4 regions of the Kitasatospora sp. NPDC059577 genome follow, and region 1 is predicted to be linked to each of the others. Evidence: riboswitches for the same ligand, from Rfam matches in the RefSeq annotation. Region 1 holds a riboswitch; each other region holds the start of a gene.

Region 1 (4,181 bases):
TCCAGGGCCAGCGCGATGTCGCGGCCGGGCACGTAGCCGGCCTTCTGGATGGCCTCGGTGATCAGGTCCAGGGCCTCGCGGTTGCTGTCCAGGTTCGGCGCGAAACCGCCCTCGTCGCCGAGGCCGGTGGACAGGCCGCGCTCCTTCAGCACGCCCTTGAGGGTGTGGTAGACCTCGACGCCCCAGCGGACGGCCTCGGAGAAGGACTCCGCGCCGATCGGGGCGATCATGAACTCCTGGATGTCGACGTTGGAGTCCGCGTGCGAGCCGCCGTTGAGGATGTTCATCATCGGAACCGGCAGGACGTGCGCGTTCGGGCCGCCCAGGTAGCGGAACAGCGGCAGGTCGCTGGCCTCGGAGGCGGCGTGCGCCACGGCCAGCGAGACGCCCAGGATGGCGTTCGCGCCGAGCGAGGACTTGTCCGGGGTGGCGTCCAGGTCCAGCATGGCCTGGTCGATCAGGCGCTGCTCGGTGGCGTCGTAGCCGACCAGCTCCGGGCCGATCTGCTCGATGACGGCCAGGACGGCCTTCTCCACGCCCTTGCCGAAGTAGCGGTTCTTGTCACCGTCGCGCAGCTCCAGCGCCTCGAAGGCGCCGGTGGAGGCACCCGAGGGGACAGCGGCACGACCCGTGCTGCCGTCGTCGAGGCCGACCTCGACCTCGACCGTGGGGTTGCCGCGGGAGTCGAGGATCTCACGGGCTACGACGACATCGATGGACGGCACGAGGCATCTCCTTGCGGAAGCAGGGTCCGGCTGACGGTGGCGCTGTCAGCGGGACGATTGCGGAGTCGTTACGGACCAGAGCCTAACCGCCCGGGCTCCCGGGACCACGTCGGCCTCGGTCCCGTCTCAGCGTGTGGCCCCACTACCCACCGGTAGTTCACCTGCTTGTCCCAGCTTGTCCCACCGGACCGGGCGAATGCGGACGAAGGGGGCCGGCGGCGCCGACCCCCTCTTCGTACCCCGATACCGGGCCGGTGCCGGTGCGGACGGGCTCAGCCGAGGTGCAGGACCTGGCCGGGCATGATCAGGTCCGGGTCGCCGCCGACCGTGCCGCGGTTGCCGTCGTAGAGCGCGTGCCAGCCACCGGACACGCCCTGGGCGGTGGCGATCGACGACAGGGTGTCACCGGAGCGGACGGTGTAGTCGTGGCCGGTCTGCGCGGCCGGGGCCGGCTGGGCGGCGCGCGGGGCCGCGTGCTTGGGGGCGTACTGCTGCGCCGACTGGTCGACGGGCTTCTCGGCCCGGTCGGGCGCGGCGTGCTTCGGGGCCTGCTTCTGCGCGGGCTTCTCGACCGGCTTCTGCGCGGGCGTCTGCACCGGCTTCTCGACCGGCTTCTGGGCCTGGCGCTTGGGCGTCTGCTGCTGCGGGGCGGACTGCGGCTTGGCGTCCGAGGAGGTGTCGACGGACGCCGGGGCGCCGCCCTTGCTCAGACCGGCCTTGACGGAGCAGACCGGCCAGGCGCCCGGGCCCTGCGCGGCGAGCACCTTCTCGGCGACCGAGATCTGCTGCCCCTTGCTGGCCTGGTTGGCCTGCGGCGCGTAGGCGGTGCCGCCGTACGCCTTCCACGTGCTGGAGGTGAACTGCAGGCCGCCGTAGAAGCCGTTGCCGGTGTTGATGCTCCAGTTGCCGCCGCTCTCGCACTGGGCGACGGAGTCCCAGGTGGAGGCGGGGGCGGCGGAGGCGCCGGTGGCGGTGAGGAGCGGCATCGCGAGTCCGACGCCGGCCACACCGGCGACGGCGATGGCCTTCTCGGTCTGAGTGCGACGACGGTGGCGGCCGGATCCAACGAACAGCATGAGGAGGTCCCTCTCCGCACGCCTGCGAGGTGAGCTGTCGGGTTCGGACCGGGAGGTGGCCCGGCCGCCGTGCGCGGACGATTCCGCGCGGGCGGCTTCACCCCAAGCCGTGGGGACGGCAACAAACCTGGTTCCCCCGCCCCTGCCCAGGGTCTGGTCGGTTTCCCGTGGCGCGGCGGGCAGGATTCGGCGTTCCGCGCACGAGGTCCGCAGCTGCGAACTCCAGGGAGACTAGACAGATCCTCAGACCGATCACAAGCTCATATCACCGATATCACACAGAAATTACGGCACGTGTCCGATCGCCTACCAACGGCGCCGCCATGTCTGGTTTGATGGCCGTTCACACCCCGCCGGAAGGACGTCGGGCGACGCCCCGTCAGTGCATCGCCCGCCGTTTCGTCACCTTGTGTCAGTTTGTCGGAGGCGCGTAAGGGGAGTGCGGAGGCGTGTGCGGGGAGCGGCTCTCCGGACTGAATTCGACCGGGAGTTCCCGCAGACCACGCATGATCAGGCCACCGCGCCACCGCAGATTCTCCGGACTTTCCGCGAGTTGCAGATCCGGCAGCCGGGAAAGCAGCGTCGCCAGCGCGGCACGCCCCTCCAGACGGGCCAGCGGAGCGCCGATGCAGTAGTGGATGCCGTGCCCGAACCCCAGGTGGGGATTGTCCTTCCGGGCCAGGTCCAGGGTGTTCTCGTCCGAGAACCGGGCCGGATCGCGGTCCGCGGCGGCCAGCACCACCAGCACCGGATCACCCACCGGGATGTCCACCCCGCCGATGGTCAGCGGCCGCGTCGCGAACCGCCAGGTCGCCAGCTCCACCGGCCCGTCGTAGCGCAGGAGTTCCTCGATCCCCGTCTCCAGCAGCGCGCTCTCCCCGCGCGCCACCGACTCCTGCAGCGACCGGCGCTGCTCCGGGTTGCGCAGCAGCGCGTACGTCCCGTTGCCGATGAGGTTCACGGTCGTCTCGAAGCCCGCGAAGAGGAGGATGAAGGCCATCGCCGCGGCCTCGTTCTCGGTCAGGTGCTCACCGTGGTCGCTCGCCCGGATCAGACCCGAGATCAGGTCGTCACCGAGGTCCGCCCGCTTGCGGTGGATCAGCTCCAGCAGGTACGCCCGCATCCGCTTCACCGCCCGGCCCACGCCGCCGCGTTGACCACCCCCGTGCCGGATCATCATCCCCGCCCAGTCGCGGAAGTCGTCCTGGTCCTCGGCCGGCACGCCCAGCATGTCGCAGATCGCGTAGATGGGGAGCGGGAAGGCGAACTCGTGGATCAGGTCCGCCGAACCGCGCTGCGCGAAGCCGTCGATCAGCCGGTCGGTGAGCTGCTGCACCCGCGGCTCGAACTCGGCCACCCGGCGCGGGGTGAACGCCTTCGACACCAGTCGGCGCAGCCGGGTGTGGTCCGGCGGGTCGATGTTCAGCAGGTGCGTCATCAGGTCCGCCTGCCGCTCCCCCGGGATGCCCACCCGGCCGGTGCGGTGCGCCTGCTCGCTGTGGTGCGCCGGGTTCTTCGACAACCGGCCGTCCGCGAGCGCCTGCCGGGCGTCCGCGTACCTCGTCACCAGCCAGGCCTCGACACCGCTCGGCAGCGTCGTGCGGTGCACCGGGGCGTGCTCGCGCAGCCACGCGTAGGCGGGGTACGGGTCGGCGGCGAACTCCCAGGTGAACAGCTGCGGAGCGGCGGCGTCGGGCCGCGCTCCCGCGGGCCGGGCGGGGTCGTCGGACGGCACTGCGGCGGACCGGGCGGAGTCGGGCTGAGCTGGCATGGGACGACCGTATCCGGTGGGTGCGCGCCACCTTCCGCCGACGGCGCGCGACTCCCCCGACAACGGCGTGCGACGGGCGCGCCAACGCTCCGTGGACGACCCGTGGACGGTCCGTGGACAGCTCTTGGAAAGCTCTTGGCCGGACGGCGGGCGTGAGCCTGGTCACCTGAGGGGTAATCCCTGTTGCGGAGGGTCAGGAACTGCCTACGATCCTCCGCAGTACGCGTGGGCGCCGGTGCGGTGTCGCCCACAGGGAGGAGCAGGCCATGCGGGTCAGCGGGTCAGTCGTCGTCATCGCGGTACTCGACGGCGGGTCGGGCGCCGACCTCGCCCGCCGGTTCGCCGCGGCCGGCGCCGCCGGAATGCTGATCGCCGACCAGCACGTCGGCATCGCCGAGGACCTCGCCGCCGAACTCGACCGGACGGGCTGCCCCGTCGTCGGCGTGTCCGGCGACATCCGCCGCCCCAGCGACGTCGCCGCCCTCGTCGACACCGCCGAGAAGCACCTCGGACCGATCGACCTCTTCGCCGTCGCGGGCCCGGACGGCGAGCGCATCGTCTCCCTCGCCGACCTGCCCGACCACCTCGACCTGGAACGGCTCGCCGAAC
Region 2 (4,181 bases), on a different contig from region 1:
ACCTCGACACTCCGGTCTCCGTCCACGGCTCCCACCTGCGAATGCGCGCCCCGCTGGACGCCCCGCTCACCGTGGCCGCCGCCCACGCCACCGACGGCCTCCCCGTCGTCCTCGACGTCACCGACGTCTCCCCCGTCGCCGTCCGGGACCGCGTCCGCGGCCGGCTCACCCTGGCCGGCCGGCTGCGACTGGCGCACCTCGCCGACGACGGCCTCAGCGTCCACCTGCGCGTGGACGTCGCCCACGCCGTCCTCGCCACCCCGTACGGCACCGGAGCGGTCACCGCCGCCGACCTCTCCCTCGCCGGCCCCGACCCGATGGCCCGCCACGAGGCCGCGATGCTCACCCACTTCGCGGACGACCACGCCGACGCGATCGAGGTCCTCACCCGCCTCCTCGACCCCGTGCTGCTCGCCCGGAACCCGGACGTCCGCCCGCTCGCCCTGGACCGCCACGGCCTGGTGCTGCGCCTGGACCACCCCGACGGCCACCGCGACGTCCGCCTGGTCTTCCCCGAACCGGCCTGCGACACCGAGGACTTCGGCCACCGGATGCACGACCTGCTGGCCGCCGCCCAGTACGGCCTGCCGGCCCACCGCGGCTGACCGACACCCCGTCACCGCTCGCCCGACGAAGCCGGCCCGCTCCCCCTCACCCGACGACCCTCGCCCGACGACGCGGAACCGCCCTCGTCCGACGACCCTCGCCCGACGACCCTCGCCCGACGACGCGGAACCGCCCGAGCCCGGCCGCCGGACCCCCGAACTCCCTACCCGTTCCGGCGCGTTCGGCAGACCCGTCGCCCACCCGCGATCCCCGGCTGACCCACCGCCCGCGCACGAACCGCCGACGCCGCCAGCCCCGACACCGGCCCGCCCCGCATCGAACCGCCCCGCGCCCCTGCCGCCCCGCCTCCCGGAAGGTCACGCACCCGGAACGTCGCGCCCCGGAAACGTCCCGCCCGGAAACGGCAGCGGCCGGCCCGGCTCGCGAGGGAGGTGAATCCCGCGAGCCGGGCCGGCCTGGGCGTGTCCCGCGCCCATGTCCACTGCACGGCGATCATCCGGTCGAGCGGTCACCCGACATGACCATCCCGGAGGACCGATTCGCTCCGCGGCAGTGGTGGTTCCTGAAACCCTGGACCTGATCCCCGGAGGGTCAGAGCGCGACGCCGTGCGCGCGCAGGTAGGTGACCGGGTTGATGTCCGAGCCGTACTCCGAGCCGGTGCGGATCTCGAAGTGCAGGTGCGGGCCGGTCACGTTGCCGGTGGCGCCGGAGAGGCCGATCTGCTGGCCGACGGTGACGGTCTGACCGATCTTCACGCCGATCACCGAGAGGTGCGCGTACTGGGCGTAGTGGCCGTCGGCGAGCTTGATCTCGACCTCGTTGCCGTAGGCGCCGCCGTTGCCGGCCTTGACCACGACGCCGTTGGCGACGGCGCGCAGCGGGGTACCGGTGGAGGCGACGAAGTCCTGGCCGGTGTGGTGGCCGGAGGCCCACATCGAGCCGGCCACACCGTAGGCCTCGCCCAGCACCGGGTTGGCCAGCGGCGCGACGAAGCCGGAGGTGGCGGCGACCGGAGCGGCGGTCACGGCCTTGGCCGGAGCGGCGGTCTGAACCTGGGTCTGCACCGGGGCGGCGGGCTTGGCGGCCTCGGTCGTGACCTTGACCTGGGTCTGCGGCTTCACGGGGGCAACCGGGGCCACCGGGGCGGCCGGCTTGGCCGGGGCGGCGTCCGCGGACGGCGCGGCGGCGTGGCCGGCGAGGGTGAGCTGCTGACCCGGGAAGATCAGGTTCGGGTTGGCGCCGACGACCGAGCGGTTCTGCTCGTACAGCGCGTGCCAGCCACCCTCGACGTTCTTGACGTCGGCAATCTTGGACAGGGTGTCACCACTGACGACGCGGTAGCTCTCGGACGTGGCGGCCGCGGCGGCCGGAGCAGCCGGAGCGGCCTTCTCGGCCGGCTTGGCGGCGGCGACAGGCGCCACGGCGGCGGGCGCGGCCGGGGCAGCGGGGGCGGTGTGGGCCTGGGCGCTCATCGCGGTGACGAGCGGGAGGGCGAAGGAGACACCGGTGACGGCAGTGGCGATGCCGATGCGGGCGGCGCGGGGCAGGACGATACGACGAGCCTGAGCAGGCATGGAAGTTTCCTCTCCGACGCCTGCGAGGTGAGCTGTCGGGTTCGGGCTGGAGTTGCCCGGCCGCATGTGCGGCTTCACCCCGAGCCGGCCCTGGACGCCCGCGCTCCGAAAAGCGCGAACTCCGGTCCGGCGACTTACCTGTGGGTCCCCCGCTCCTGCCGTACAGAGTTCAGATCGAACCACCGGGCAGCGGCAGGACTCGGCGTTCCACCCGGCGGATCCGTCCGGACTGGCCGGGCGGTCGCTGAACTAAAACCCATCCGTTCGGGTGAAGCAATGTCGATCTCTTGAAGCCGCAACGATCCCTCCTGGGTGCGGTGACCCTCCGAATGATCCCCAGCACGGTGCGTACACCATCCATTCACCCCGAGCCACTGATCCGCGACCCTGCGCCGAAGTCGGCCACAGCGCGCAGCCGACCGCTCACACAGCGCCCCCGCCGCCGACACACCACCGGTGAGCCTTGTCACGTACGCCCCACGGGGCGGAGGATCGGGCCGTGGCCACCTCCGAGGCCGGCACCCTGCGCCTGGGCACCGCGCAGGGTCGCTGGGTACTACTGGCGACGGTGCTCGGCTCCAGCATGGCGATGCTCGACGGCACCGTGGTGAACGTCGCCCTGCCCCGGATCGGCGCCGACCTCGGCGCCTCCCTGGCGTCCCTGCAATGGACGCTGAACTCCTATCTGCTCACCCTGGCGGGCCTGATCCTGCTCGGCGGCGCGCTCGGCGACCGGTACGGCAGGCGCCGGGTCTTCCTGATCGGCGTGGTCTGGTTCGCCGTCGCCTCCGCGGCCTGCGCCGTCGCACCGAACATCCAGGTGCTGATCGCCGCCCGCGCCGTCCAGGGCATCGGCGGGGCGCTGCTCACCCCCGGCTCGCTCGCCATGCTCCAGGCGGTCTTCCACCCCGACGACCGCTCGACGGCGGTCGGCCTCTGGTCCGGCCTCGGCGGGGTGTCGGCCGCGGTCGGCCCCTTCCTCGGCGGCTGGCTGGTGGACGGCCCCGGCTGGCGCTGGATCTTCCTGCTGAACCTGCCGCTCGCGGCGGCCGTGATCGCGGTCTCCACCCGGTCCGTGCCGGAGAGCCGGGACGAGAGCGCCTCCGGCCGCTTCGACGCGCTCGGCGCGGTCCTCGCCGCGCTCGCCCTCGGCGCGATCACCTACGCCCTGACCGCCGCCGGCGAGGGCGTGTCCGCCGCGGTCTGGATCAGCGGCGTGCTCGGCGTGGTGCTCGGCGCCGCCTTCGTGGTCGTCGAACGCCGCACGCCCGTGCCGATGCTGCCGCTCGGCCTGTTCTCCTCCCGGCTGTTCACCGCCGTGAACCTGGTCACCCTCTGCGTGTACGCGGCGTTCAGCGGCGTCTTCTTCCTGCTGGTGGTGCAGTTGCAGATCGTCGCCGGGTTCTCCCCGCTGGTCTCCGGCTTCGCGCTGGTGCCGATCACCGTGCTGATGCTGGCGCTGTCGGCGCGCGCCGGGCGCCTGGGGAAGCGGATCGGCCCGCGGATCCCGCTCACCGTCGGCCCGCTGCTGTGCGCCGCCGGCGTGCTGCTGATGCTGCGGATCGGCGCCGACTCCTCCTACTGGACGGACGTGCTGCCCGCCGTCACGGTGATGGGCTGCGGGATGACCCTGCTGGTCGCACCGCTGACGGCCACCGTGCTGGCCGCCGTCGAGGTCCGGCACGCGGGCATCGCGAGCGGGGTCAACAACGCCGCCGCCCGGGCGGCCGGTCTGCTCGCGGTGGCCGCACTACCGGCGCTGGCCGGGCTGAGCGGCGACGCCTACCGGGTGCCGGCCGAGGTCGACGCCGCCTTCCACACCGCGATGCTGATCTGCGCGGGCCTGCTGGTCGGCGGCGGGCTGATCGCCTTCGCCACCGTCCGCGGCAACGTGCTCGACCCCGAGGACCACCCGGTGGCCGAGCCGGACTGCGAGTGGAACTGCGGCACCACCCCGCCGCTCGACCCGGGCCACGTCCGCACGCACGAGGGCCCTGCCACCGGTCCGGCGGCAGGGCCCTCGCCCGAGAGCTGACGCT
Region 3 (4,181 bases), on a different contig from region 1:
GGCTGCCGACCCTACCGGCCCCCGGCGACTACCGTTCGGACTATGAACGACGAAGACCTGCGGCTCGCCCCGCGCACCAGGGCCGCCGACCTGCTCGCCTGGGCGGCCGATCAGGGCCGCACGCCGGTGGCCGAGGGGCCGCTGCGCGCGGTGCTGGCGCTGCTGGAGCTGGGCGGGAGCAGGATGCACGACGGCTGGCCCGAACTGACCTCCGACGCGGTGGAGCACCTGCTGTACGAGCGGCTCCACCTGTACGTCCAACCCCTGCCCGAGGAGGACCCGCTCGCGTACGGCGACGCCGTCCGGCTGCTGATCGACCACCAGCGGGCGGCCCGGCGGCTCAACGCCAAGCGCCAGGAGCGGCTGCACGCGGAGGCCGAGTGGCAGGGCGAGGTCGCGGCCGGGCTGCTGCGCCGCGCCGACCTGGTGACCTGGCCCCGGCTGTACACACTGCTGCTGCACGCGTACGGGGTCGACGTCGCGGACGGGGCGGCGGTGCGGGACTGGCTGGCCGGTTTCGGGGAGCTCGCCGAGGAGGAACGGCTGGCCGCGTACGAGGCGCTGGCGCCGGCCGGCTGGCTGGACGAGCCGGACGAGCAGGGCTGGGGACCGGGCCGGGTGCTGTCGGTCGGCATGGCCACGGACGGCGCGCGGCGACTGCTGGAGCAGGGCCTGATGCGGCGCAGCTACCGCAACCTGGCCGAGCTGAACGCGCTCGGCCGACCGATGCCGGACGAACTGACCGGTGACTTCGGGCAGTTCGAGGAAGCGGCGGTCGACGCGGCGCTCGACCTGTTCGGGGTGTGGACGGTGCCGGGGCTGCCGCGGCTGCTGGTGGAGGAGTTCCCGGAGCTGGCGCCGGAGCCGGGCCCGGAGGAGATCGACGCGTACCTGGCGCAGCTGCCCGCGGAGGAGTGAGACGTCGTGACGGAGCCCCCGGTCGTCGCGTACGACCGGGGGCTCCGCGCTGCTTCGGGGGCTGCCCGGGGTGCTCCGGGGGCTCCGCGCGCTTCCGGGGCCCCGGCGGAGGGTCCGCTACGGGGTGAGGCCGCGCTGCTGGAGCCAGGGCTCGGGGTCGACCGGGGCGCCGCCGCCGGGGCGGACCTCCAGGTGCAGGTGCGGGCCGGTGACGTTGCCGGTGGCACCGACCTTGCCGATCTGCTGGCCCGAGGTGACCTGGCCGGCGCCCTTGATGATCGAGGAGAGGTGGCAGTACCAGATCTCGGTGCCGTCGGGCAGCGTCTCGACGATCCGGTAGCCGTAGGAGCCGGACCAGCCGGCCGAGGTGATGGTGCCCTGGCCGAGCGCGTACACCGCGGTGCCGGTGTCGGCGGCGAAGTCCAGGCCGGTGTGCACGTTGGCCCAGTAGCGGGCGCTCTGGCCGTAGTGGGCGGAGAGCCGGTAGTCCTTCACCGGCAGGGTGAGGGCGGCGGCGCGCTTGGCCTCGGCCTCCTTGGCGGCGGCCTTGGCCTCGGCTTCCTTGGCGGCGGCCTTGGCCTCGGCCTCCTGCGCGGCCTGCACGCGGGCGCCCTCCTCCGCGGCGGTGCGCTGGCTGTCGGCCTGCTGCTGGATGCGGGCGGCGAGCGCGAGGCCGGGGTCGGCGGAGAGGGCGACCGGGGTCTCGTCCGGGGCCTCGACGGCGGGGGCGGCGGCCGGGGTGGCCGAGGCGAAGCCGGTGGCGCCCAGGGTGGCGGCGACCGCGGTGACGCCGAGCAGCGGGGAGGCGCCGCGGGTCTGACGCGGCATCCGGTGCCGGTTGGTCTCGACCTCGGGGCCGAAGGCCTCGGGCGCGTCCGCGCCGGGGTGGTCGAGGAGCTGGGTACCGGCTGCGGGGCCGGCCGGGTGTGCCGGGGTGTGCGTCGACGCCACGGAGGCGCGCTCCTTTCCTTCCTTCGCGCCTACCGGGTTAGCTGACGGGTTCGGAGCAGGAAGGTCTCCTACGGCCGGGCCGGGGCCCCGCCGATTCACCCCAAGGAACGTGGTTCCCCGGCTCCCTGACCTGCCCGGAGGCCGGCCGACGGGATTAGGCGACGGCGCACGGTGCCGTCTGGGTACGGCGTTGACGACCGCGCTGCGTTATCAAACGTTAATCCTAGGGCGCTCCGATTCCAAGCCATCCGTCCGGGACGACCGCGGAGCGGATGATCGGACGTCAACGAACGACCCCTCATGCGAGCACCCCATCTGAGTACCCCTACTCATGTGCGGTCACACCGGGCGGCCGCATCCTGGCGCCATGAGCGCACCGATGCAGAACCGCACCACGGCCGCGTACTACGTCCAGGCCATCCTCTCCTTCGCCCTGTCGGGCACCGCCGTCGCGGTCGGGATCGCCTACCTGCCGGTCGGCGGGTGGACGCGGGCCTTCCTCGGGATCGGCCTCCTCTACACCGCCACCTCCGCGTTCACCCTGGCGAAGGTGGTCCGGGACCGGCACGAGTCGAACGAGATCGTCAGCCGGGTCGACCAGGCCCGGCTGGACAAGTTGCTCAGCGAGCACGACCCGTTCAGGGTCGAGGGGGCCTGAGGCGGGAGCGCCCGACCTCCTCCCGCGCCCGGACGCTTGACAGCTAAGGCTATTAGCCTTAGCTTTATGGCTATCGGCAGCACCGCCGATGCCCGCGACGGCGGACCGAGGAGGCCCACCATGAACGCCACCGACACCCCCGACACCCAGTACCTGGCCCTGCCTGGCGGGCGCATCGCCTTCGACGACACCCGGCAGGGCGACGGCACCCCCGTCGTCCTGCTCCCCGGCATGCTCGACAGCCGGGCCGCGTACCGGCACCTCCGCCCCCTGCTCGTCGCCGCCGGCCACCGGGTCGTCACCGTGGACCTGCGCGGCTTCGGCGAATCCTCCATCGCCTGGGACGACTACGGCCCGGCCGCCATCGCCGACGACGTCCTCGCCCTCCTCGACCACCTCGGCATCGAACGCGCCGTCCTCGCCGGGAACTCCTACACCGGCGCCACCGTCGTCAAGGCCGCCGGGGACGCGCCGGAGCGGGTCGCCGGAATCGTCCTGATCGACGCCTTCGTCGAGAACCCGCAGCCGGGCGCCCTCATGCGCGGCGCCCTGCGCCTGATGGGCGCGGCAATCGTCCACTGGCCCGCCTCCTGGGGCTTCTACCTGCGCCGGATGGCCTTCCCCGGCGCCAAGCCCGCCGACTTCGACGCGTACGTGAACGGGCTGGTCGCCGCCCTGCGCACCCCCGGCCGCAAGACCGCCACCCGCGGCTACGTCAGCGGGGACTCCGCGCCGGCCGGCTGGACCGCCGCAGTGCGGTGCCCGGCACTCGTGGTCATGGGCAGCAAGGACCCCGACTTCCCGAAGCCCGAACTCGTCGCCGACCGGCAGGTCGCGGCACTCGGCGCGCGGAAGGCGATGATCGAGGGATCCGGGCACTACCCGATGGCCGACGCCCCGCAGGCCACCGCGGACGCCCTGCTGCCCTTCCTCGCCGAACTCGCCTGACCGCCGGCGCCCGACGTTCCCCGCCGGCGCCCGACAGATTCCCCGCCCGACTCCCGTACGGAGAACCCGAAGCCATGCCCCGCGTAGGACTGACCCCCGACCAGGTCGTCGACCACGCCCTCGCCCTCATCGACGAACAGGGCACCGAAGCACTGACCCTGGCCGCGGTCGCCGCCCGCGCCGGGGTCGCCACCCCCTCCCTGTACAAGCACGTCAGCGGCGGCCTCGCCGAACTGCGGCGGATGATCGCCGTCCGGGTCACCGAGGAACTCGCCGACCGCCTCGCGGACGCCGCGGTCGGCCGCAGCGGCGACGACGCCGTGGCCGCCGTCCTGCGCGCCTACCACGCCTACGCCACCGAGCGCCCGCACCGCTACAACGCCCTCCCCCAGGCCCCGCAGCCCGACGACGACCTGGCCCGGGCCGCCACCCGGCTCGTCGGCGTGATCATCGCCGTCCTGCGGGAGTACGGCCTCGACGGCTCCGAGGCGATCCACGCCGCCCGCACCGTCCGCTCCCTCGCCCACGGCTTCGCCTCCCTCACCACCGCCGGTGCCTTCCGGCTCTCCGAGGACCTCGCCACCACCCAGGAGCGCCTCATCACCACCCTCACCACCGGCCTCCGCAGCTGGCCCGCGTAGCAGGCCGGGCAGTCGGGGCGGCAGTCGGGGCGGCGGGCGGCCGGCGGCCGATCCTGATGCCGTAC
Region 4 (4,181 bases), on a different contig from region 1:
CCCGGCGCCGGGCGCGCCCGAGGCGTCCACCCTGCCGGCCGTGGTCGCCGCGCCGTCCCACTCCCACCTGGAGGTGGTCCGGCTCGACCCGGATCCGGCGGTGCCCGGCGGCACGACGACGATCCACGCCTTCGTCGCCGACTACGGCCCGGACACCACCGCGTCCCCGTTCACGGTCACCGTCACCCTTCCGGAAGGGGTGACCGCGGAGGGCCCGTACTTCCCCGAGGACTGCCAGGTCGTGGCGCTCGGCCGGCAGGTCAGCTGCGTGTTCGGTCCCGGCCTGAAGGAGGGGCGCAGCGCGACGGCCCTCGTCCCGGTCCGGCTCTCCCCCGCTGTGCCGCTCGGGCTCCTGGAGGGCGGGTCGGTCGCGGTGCGCAGCGCGGACGACCCGTTCGGGAAGAACCACCGGCAGCCGTACGAGATCAAGGTCGTCGAGACGTCCGGCGACGCCTGAGCCGCGGTGTCCCACCGGGCACCGGGCGCCGGCGAGCGGCTGCCGGCCTCCGGCGCCCGGTGGGACGGTCCTACGGGTTACCCGTCAGCGGTAGACGCGGACGTAGTCCGCCGCCATGGTGATCGGGGCGGTGCCCTGCGGCGCGGGGTGGTACTGCCCCGCGCTCAGGGAGAGGTTGAGGATCAGGTACGCCGACCAGTTGGCGCCGACGCCCTTGCCGTCCGAGAAGACCTTGACGCCGTTGACGTACCAGTCCACCGAGTTGGCGCCGTAGTAGGTACCGATGGTGACCCACTGGTCCTTCGCGATCGCGCTCGCGTCGGTGTAGTACGTGCCGTTGCCGGGGTTGACGTGGTTGGTCAGCTCCAGCAGGTTCGGGTTGTCGGGGTGGTACTCGAAGGAGTCGACCTCCCCGTTGCCGTTCTTCCAGGTCCACAGGGCCGGCCAGGCGCCGGTGCCGGCGGGCAGCTTGACCCGGGTCTCGGCGTAGTCGCCGGTCTTGACCTGGAAGCCCTCGCTGGAGCCCTCGGTGGTCAGGAAGCCGGTGTTCCAGGACTGCTTGCCGTTCTCCAGGGCCGGGCCGCCGGGGGTGGCGGTGAAGGTGGCGACCCCGTTGGCGACGCTGACGTTGTTCTTGTTCAGCCAGTCCAGCTTGTTGTCGTCCGGGTTGTGGTTCCCGTACTTGTAGGCGGTGCTCTTGTCGCCGACCCAGCGCTGGCCCCAGGAGATCGAGCCGTTGAACTCGTCGGACCAGGTCAGCGACTTGCCGGCGACCGGGGACGACGGGGCCGGGGACGACGGGGCCGAGGTGGACGGTGCCGGGGCGGTCGGGGTGGCGGTGGCGCTCGGAGTGGGGGTGGCGCTCGGGGAAGGGGCGGCCGTCGGCTTCGGGGTGGCCGTCGGCGCCGGGGTCGGCGCGGTGGTGCCGGTGGCCGAGACCACCAGCTGCTGCGCGGGCAGGTTGTGCCAGGCACCGGCCACGTCCTGCCAGAAGCCGAACTGGCTGTACGTGCCGGCGGGCAGGGTGCGGGCGCCGCTGGTGAAGTTCACGCCGCTCGGGCAGATCTGCACGTTGGAGGCGTTGCCGGGGAAGTCCAGGTTGGTGCCGCCCGCGTCGCGCACGCCCACCCCCACCGTCTTCGCGGTGAAGCAGGCCGAGGAGTGCAGGCTCAGCGAGGCGGTGGAGGCCTTGCCCGCGACCATGGCGGCGGGGGCGAGGCGGTCCTGGGTGACGGTCGGCGCGGTGGCGGCCTGGGCACCGGCGACGGACGGCAGTCCGAGCAGGCCGGCGCCGCTGATCGCGAGCGCCCCGGTGGCGGCGAAGGCGGCGTTGCGACCGCGGCGGGAGGGACGGGCGTGGCGCGGCGCGCTGCGCCGGGCGGCAGGCTGGGGCATGGGCGACCTCTGCGACGCCTGCGAGGTGAGCTGTCGGGTTCGGGCTGCAGTTGCCCGGCCGCCTGTGGCGCGGCTTCACCCCTAGCCTCGACCTGTGTGCGCGAGCGCACGGGCCGGGCGCCGACCTTGGTTCCCCCGCTCCCGTCCGCTGTGGTGCTCGGTGACCCGCCGGCGGGTGGACGGGACTCGGCGTCCCGGCGGCGGGGTCCGCGACGGCGGACGACCGTTGCAGGCTAGGCAGGCCGTACGTGAACGGACAACTCCCCCGGGCCGGTTGTCGCGCAGGTCACAGCGGTGTCGATCAACGACGCTGCGTGGCGGCCGAGTTGATCAATATTCCTGCCCGGCGGGATGATCCGCAGATGACCTGCGGGGCGCCCGGCCCGACGCCGGGGGCGGGGCGGCTCGGACAGGGCGGCTCGGACGGGCCGGTCGGGCGAGCTGGGCGCCGACTCGGGTGTGGCGCCCGGCGCCCGGGTGAGCTCCGAGCCCCGGCCCCCGGACCCCGGACCCCGGGCCCCGGCCGGCGGCGCGTCGGTGATCCCGACCGCGGCAAAGATCTGACCGAGTGCACCCGGTCGGATAAATTGGAGTTCCGAGATGTTCCGCCGTGCACAAGACCGCCTCCACCACGAAACGAGGAGCCGCCCCACCATGACCGCGTCCCCGCCCGCCTTCGCCGGCCGTACCTACGTCTTCCGGGCCGACACCGGCGCGGCCTTCCGCAACACCTACTCGGCCGACGGCACGCGGCTGCGCTGGGAGGGTCTCGGCGAGTCCGCGGGCCAGTGGGAGGACGTGCGGCTGCACGTCGCCGAGGTCGCACCGGAGATCTACTTCGTCAGCTGGACGGAGCAGAGCGGGATCACCGTCAGCCACGTGATGGACCTCAACAAGCTGACGGTGCGGGCCTTCTGGACCTTCGAGGGCGAGGGCGGCCGGGTCGGGCAGTTGCACACCGGGACGCTGGAGCGGGTGGCCTGAGCCGCGCGACGACCGCGCGACGACAGAACCCCCGGGGCCGTGGCTCCGGGGGTTCGGTGGTTCGGCCGTTCGGTAGTCCGGCCGTCAGGCGGTCGGGTTCGGCACCCTGAGGTGCTGGGACAGCCACTCCAGCGAGGACGGCAGCAGCGCGCTCCAGGTCTCGAAGTTGTGGCCGCCGTTCTCGAGCATGCTGTAGGAGACCTTCATCGGGCTCCGCACCGACTCGACGAAGGCCTCGGTCTCCCGCCGGTAGTCGCCGTCGCCCCGCTTGGTGCCGGCCAGCAGCACGGACACGTTCGGCTGCGGCAGGTTCTTCAGCCGCCACATCAGGTTGGCCTCGTCGCGGCGCTGCTTGCTGCCGCCGAACAGGTCACCGGTGGTCGGGTCGTCGGCGGCGTCGTAGTAGGCGGAGAGTGCGACGGCCGTCGGGAAGACGTCCGGGTGGCGCATGGCCAGCTTGAGCGCGCAGTAGCCGCCGGTCGAGTTGCCCATGAAGGCCCAGGCCTGCGGGTCGGAGGAGACCCGGAAGCTGGCCTGGATCGCCGAGGGCACGTCCTTGGTGAAGTACGTGTCGGACTGCGGTCCGTTCGGGACGTCCTCGCACTCGGTGTCCTGCGGCAGAGCGGGCGAGGGGCGCACCAGGACCATGACGGTCGGCTGCATCCGGCCCTCCTGCAGCAGCTTGAGCGCCGCACCCGGGTAGTTGAACCGGGTGATCAGGTTCTCGGCGATCCCGGGGAAGCCGGTGCTGACGATCACGGCGGGGAACTGCTTCTGCGCGTACTCCGGCTGGAAGTACTGCGGGGGCAGGTAGACGTAGCCCTCGGTGGAGAGCCGGCTGACCGCGCCGTCGATCCGGACCTTGCGGATCTCGCCCGACTGGCCGGGCTCGCGGCCCATCGCGCCGCCGCCCTTGACCGAGGCGTGGCCGATCGTCTCCACCAGGAGCCGCCCGGAGGCGTCCGCCTTGTTGTGGATCACCACCGGGCCGGTGTCCCCGGTGCCCAGCAGGTCGTCCCAACTGCTGTAGAAGGCGAAGTAGCTGTTCGCCACCAGCCCGAGCGCCGCGAGGACGGCGAGCTGGGAGGCGAGCAGCGCACCGATCCGGCCCAACACCGCCTGCCAGGTCTTCCCCGCCAGTCTCGGCCAAAGCCAGACCGTTCCCCCCATCACCACTACGGCGATCAATACGGTCAGCGCCAGCACCTTGTGGCTCGTCAGACCCATGTCCTACTTGCTCCCACGCCTCGAACTCCAGCCCCCTCCGCTGGGGACATCCGAGGAGTCGACCCCGGTTCCCCCCACCGGGGCGCGAAGATCAACCCTAACGCCAGCTGGGAGCCCG

What was found. Region 1 has a riboswitch for cyclic di-AMP ahead of ACFV0O_RS38910 (transglycosylase family protein). Riboswitches for the same ligand answer to the same signal wherever they lie in the genome.
Region 2: it holds a riboswitch for cyclic di-AMP, as region 1 does, so the genes downstream of both, ACFV0O_RS33580 (peptidoglycan DD-metalloendopeptidase family protein) here and ACFV0O_RS38910 (transglycosylase family protein) in region 1, are expected to answer to the same signal.
Region 3: it holds a riboswitch for cyclic di-AMP, as region 1 does, so the genes downstream of both, ACFV0O_RS16530 (M23 family metallopeptidase) here and ACFV0O_RS38910 (transglycosylase family protein) in region 1, are expected to answer to the same signal.
Region 4: it holds a riboswitch for cyclic di-AMP, as region 1 does, so the genes downstream of both, ACFV0O_RS12775 (hypothetical protein) here and ACFV0O_RS38910 (transglycosylase family protein) in region 1, are expected to answer to the same signal.

The regions. Positions count from the first base shown of each region.
Region 1 covers NZ_JBHWBZ010000089.1:7,423-11,603, forward strand. Annotated here, with positions in the region: gene eno (phosphopyruvate hydratase) at 1-725, opposite strand, end outside; gene ACFV0O_RS38910 (transglycosylase family protein) at 998-1,801, opposite strand; cyclic di-AMP (ydaO/yuaA leader) riboswitch at 1,807-1,970, opposite strand; gene ACFV0O_RS38915 (cytochrome P450) at 2,214-3,572, opposite strand; gene ACFV0O_RS38920 (SDR family NAD(P)-dependent oxidoreductase) at 3,839-4,181, shown strand, end outside.
Region 2 covers NZ_JBHWBZ010000061.1:24,802-28,982, reverse strand. Annotated here, with positions in the region: gene ACFV0O_RS33585 (DUF2470 domain-containing protein) at 1-605, shown strand, start outside; gene ACFV0O_RS33580 (peptidoglycan DD-metalloendopeptidase family protein) at 1,159-2,142, opposite strand; cyclic di-AMP (ydaO/yuaA leader) riboswitch at 2,145-2,327, opposite strand; gene ACFV0O_RS33575 (MFS transporter) at 2,642-4,177, shown strand.
Region 3 covers NZ_JBHWBZ010000017.1:116,788-120,968, reverse strand. Annotated here, with positions in the region: gene ACFV0O_RS16535 (hypothetical protein) at 43-918, shown strand; gene ACFV0O_RS16530 (M23 family metallopeptidase) at 1,036-1,869, opposite strand; cyclic di-AMP (ydaO/yuaA leader) riboswitch at 1,882-2,040, opposite strand; gene ACFV0O_RS16525 (YiaA/YiaB family inner membrane protein) at 2,237-2,527, shown strand; gene ACFV0O_RS16520 (alpha/beta fold hydrolase) at 2,594-3,475, shown strand; gene ACFV0O_RS16515 (TetR/AcrR family transcriptional regulator) at 3,550-4,116, shown strand.
Region 4 covers NZ_JBHWBZ010000011.1:129,554-133,734, reverse strand. Annotated here, with positions in the region: gene ACFV0O_RS12780 (hypothetical protein) at 1-457, shown strand, start outside; gene ACFV0O_RS12775 (hypothetical protein) at 542-1,852, opposite strand; cyclic di-AMP (ydaO/yuaA leader) riboswitch at 1,855-2,018, opposite strand; gene ACFV0O_RS12770 (MoaF N-terminal domain-containing protein) at 2,507-2,836, shown strand; gene ACFV0O_RS12765 (alpha/beta hydrolase) at 2,921-4,063, opposite strand.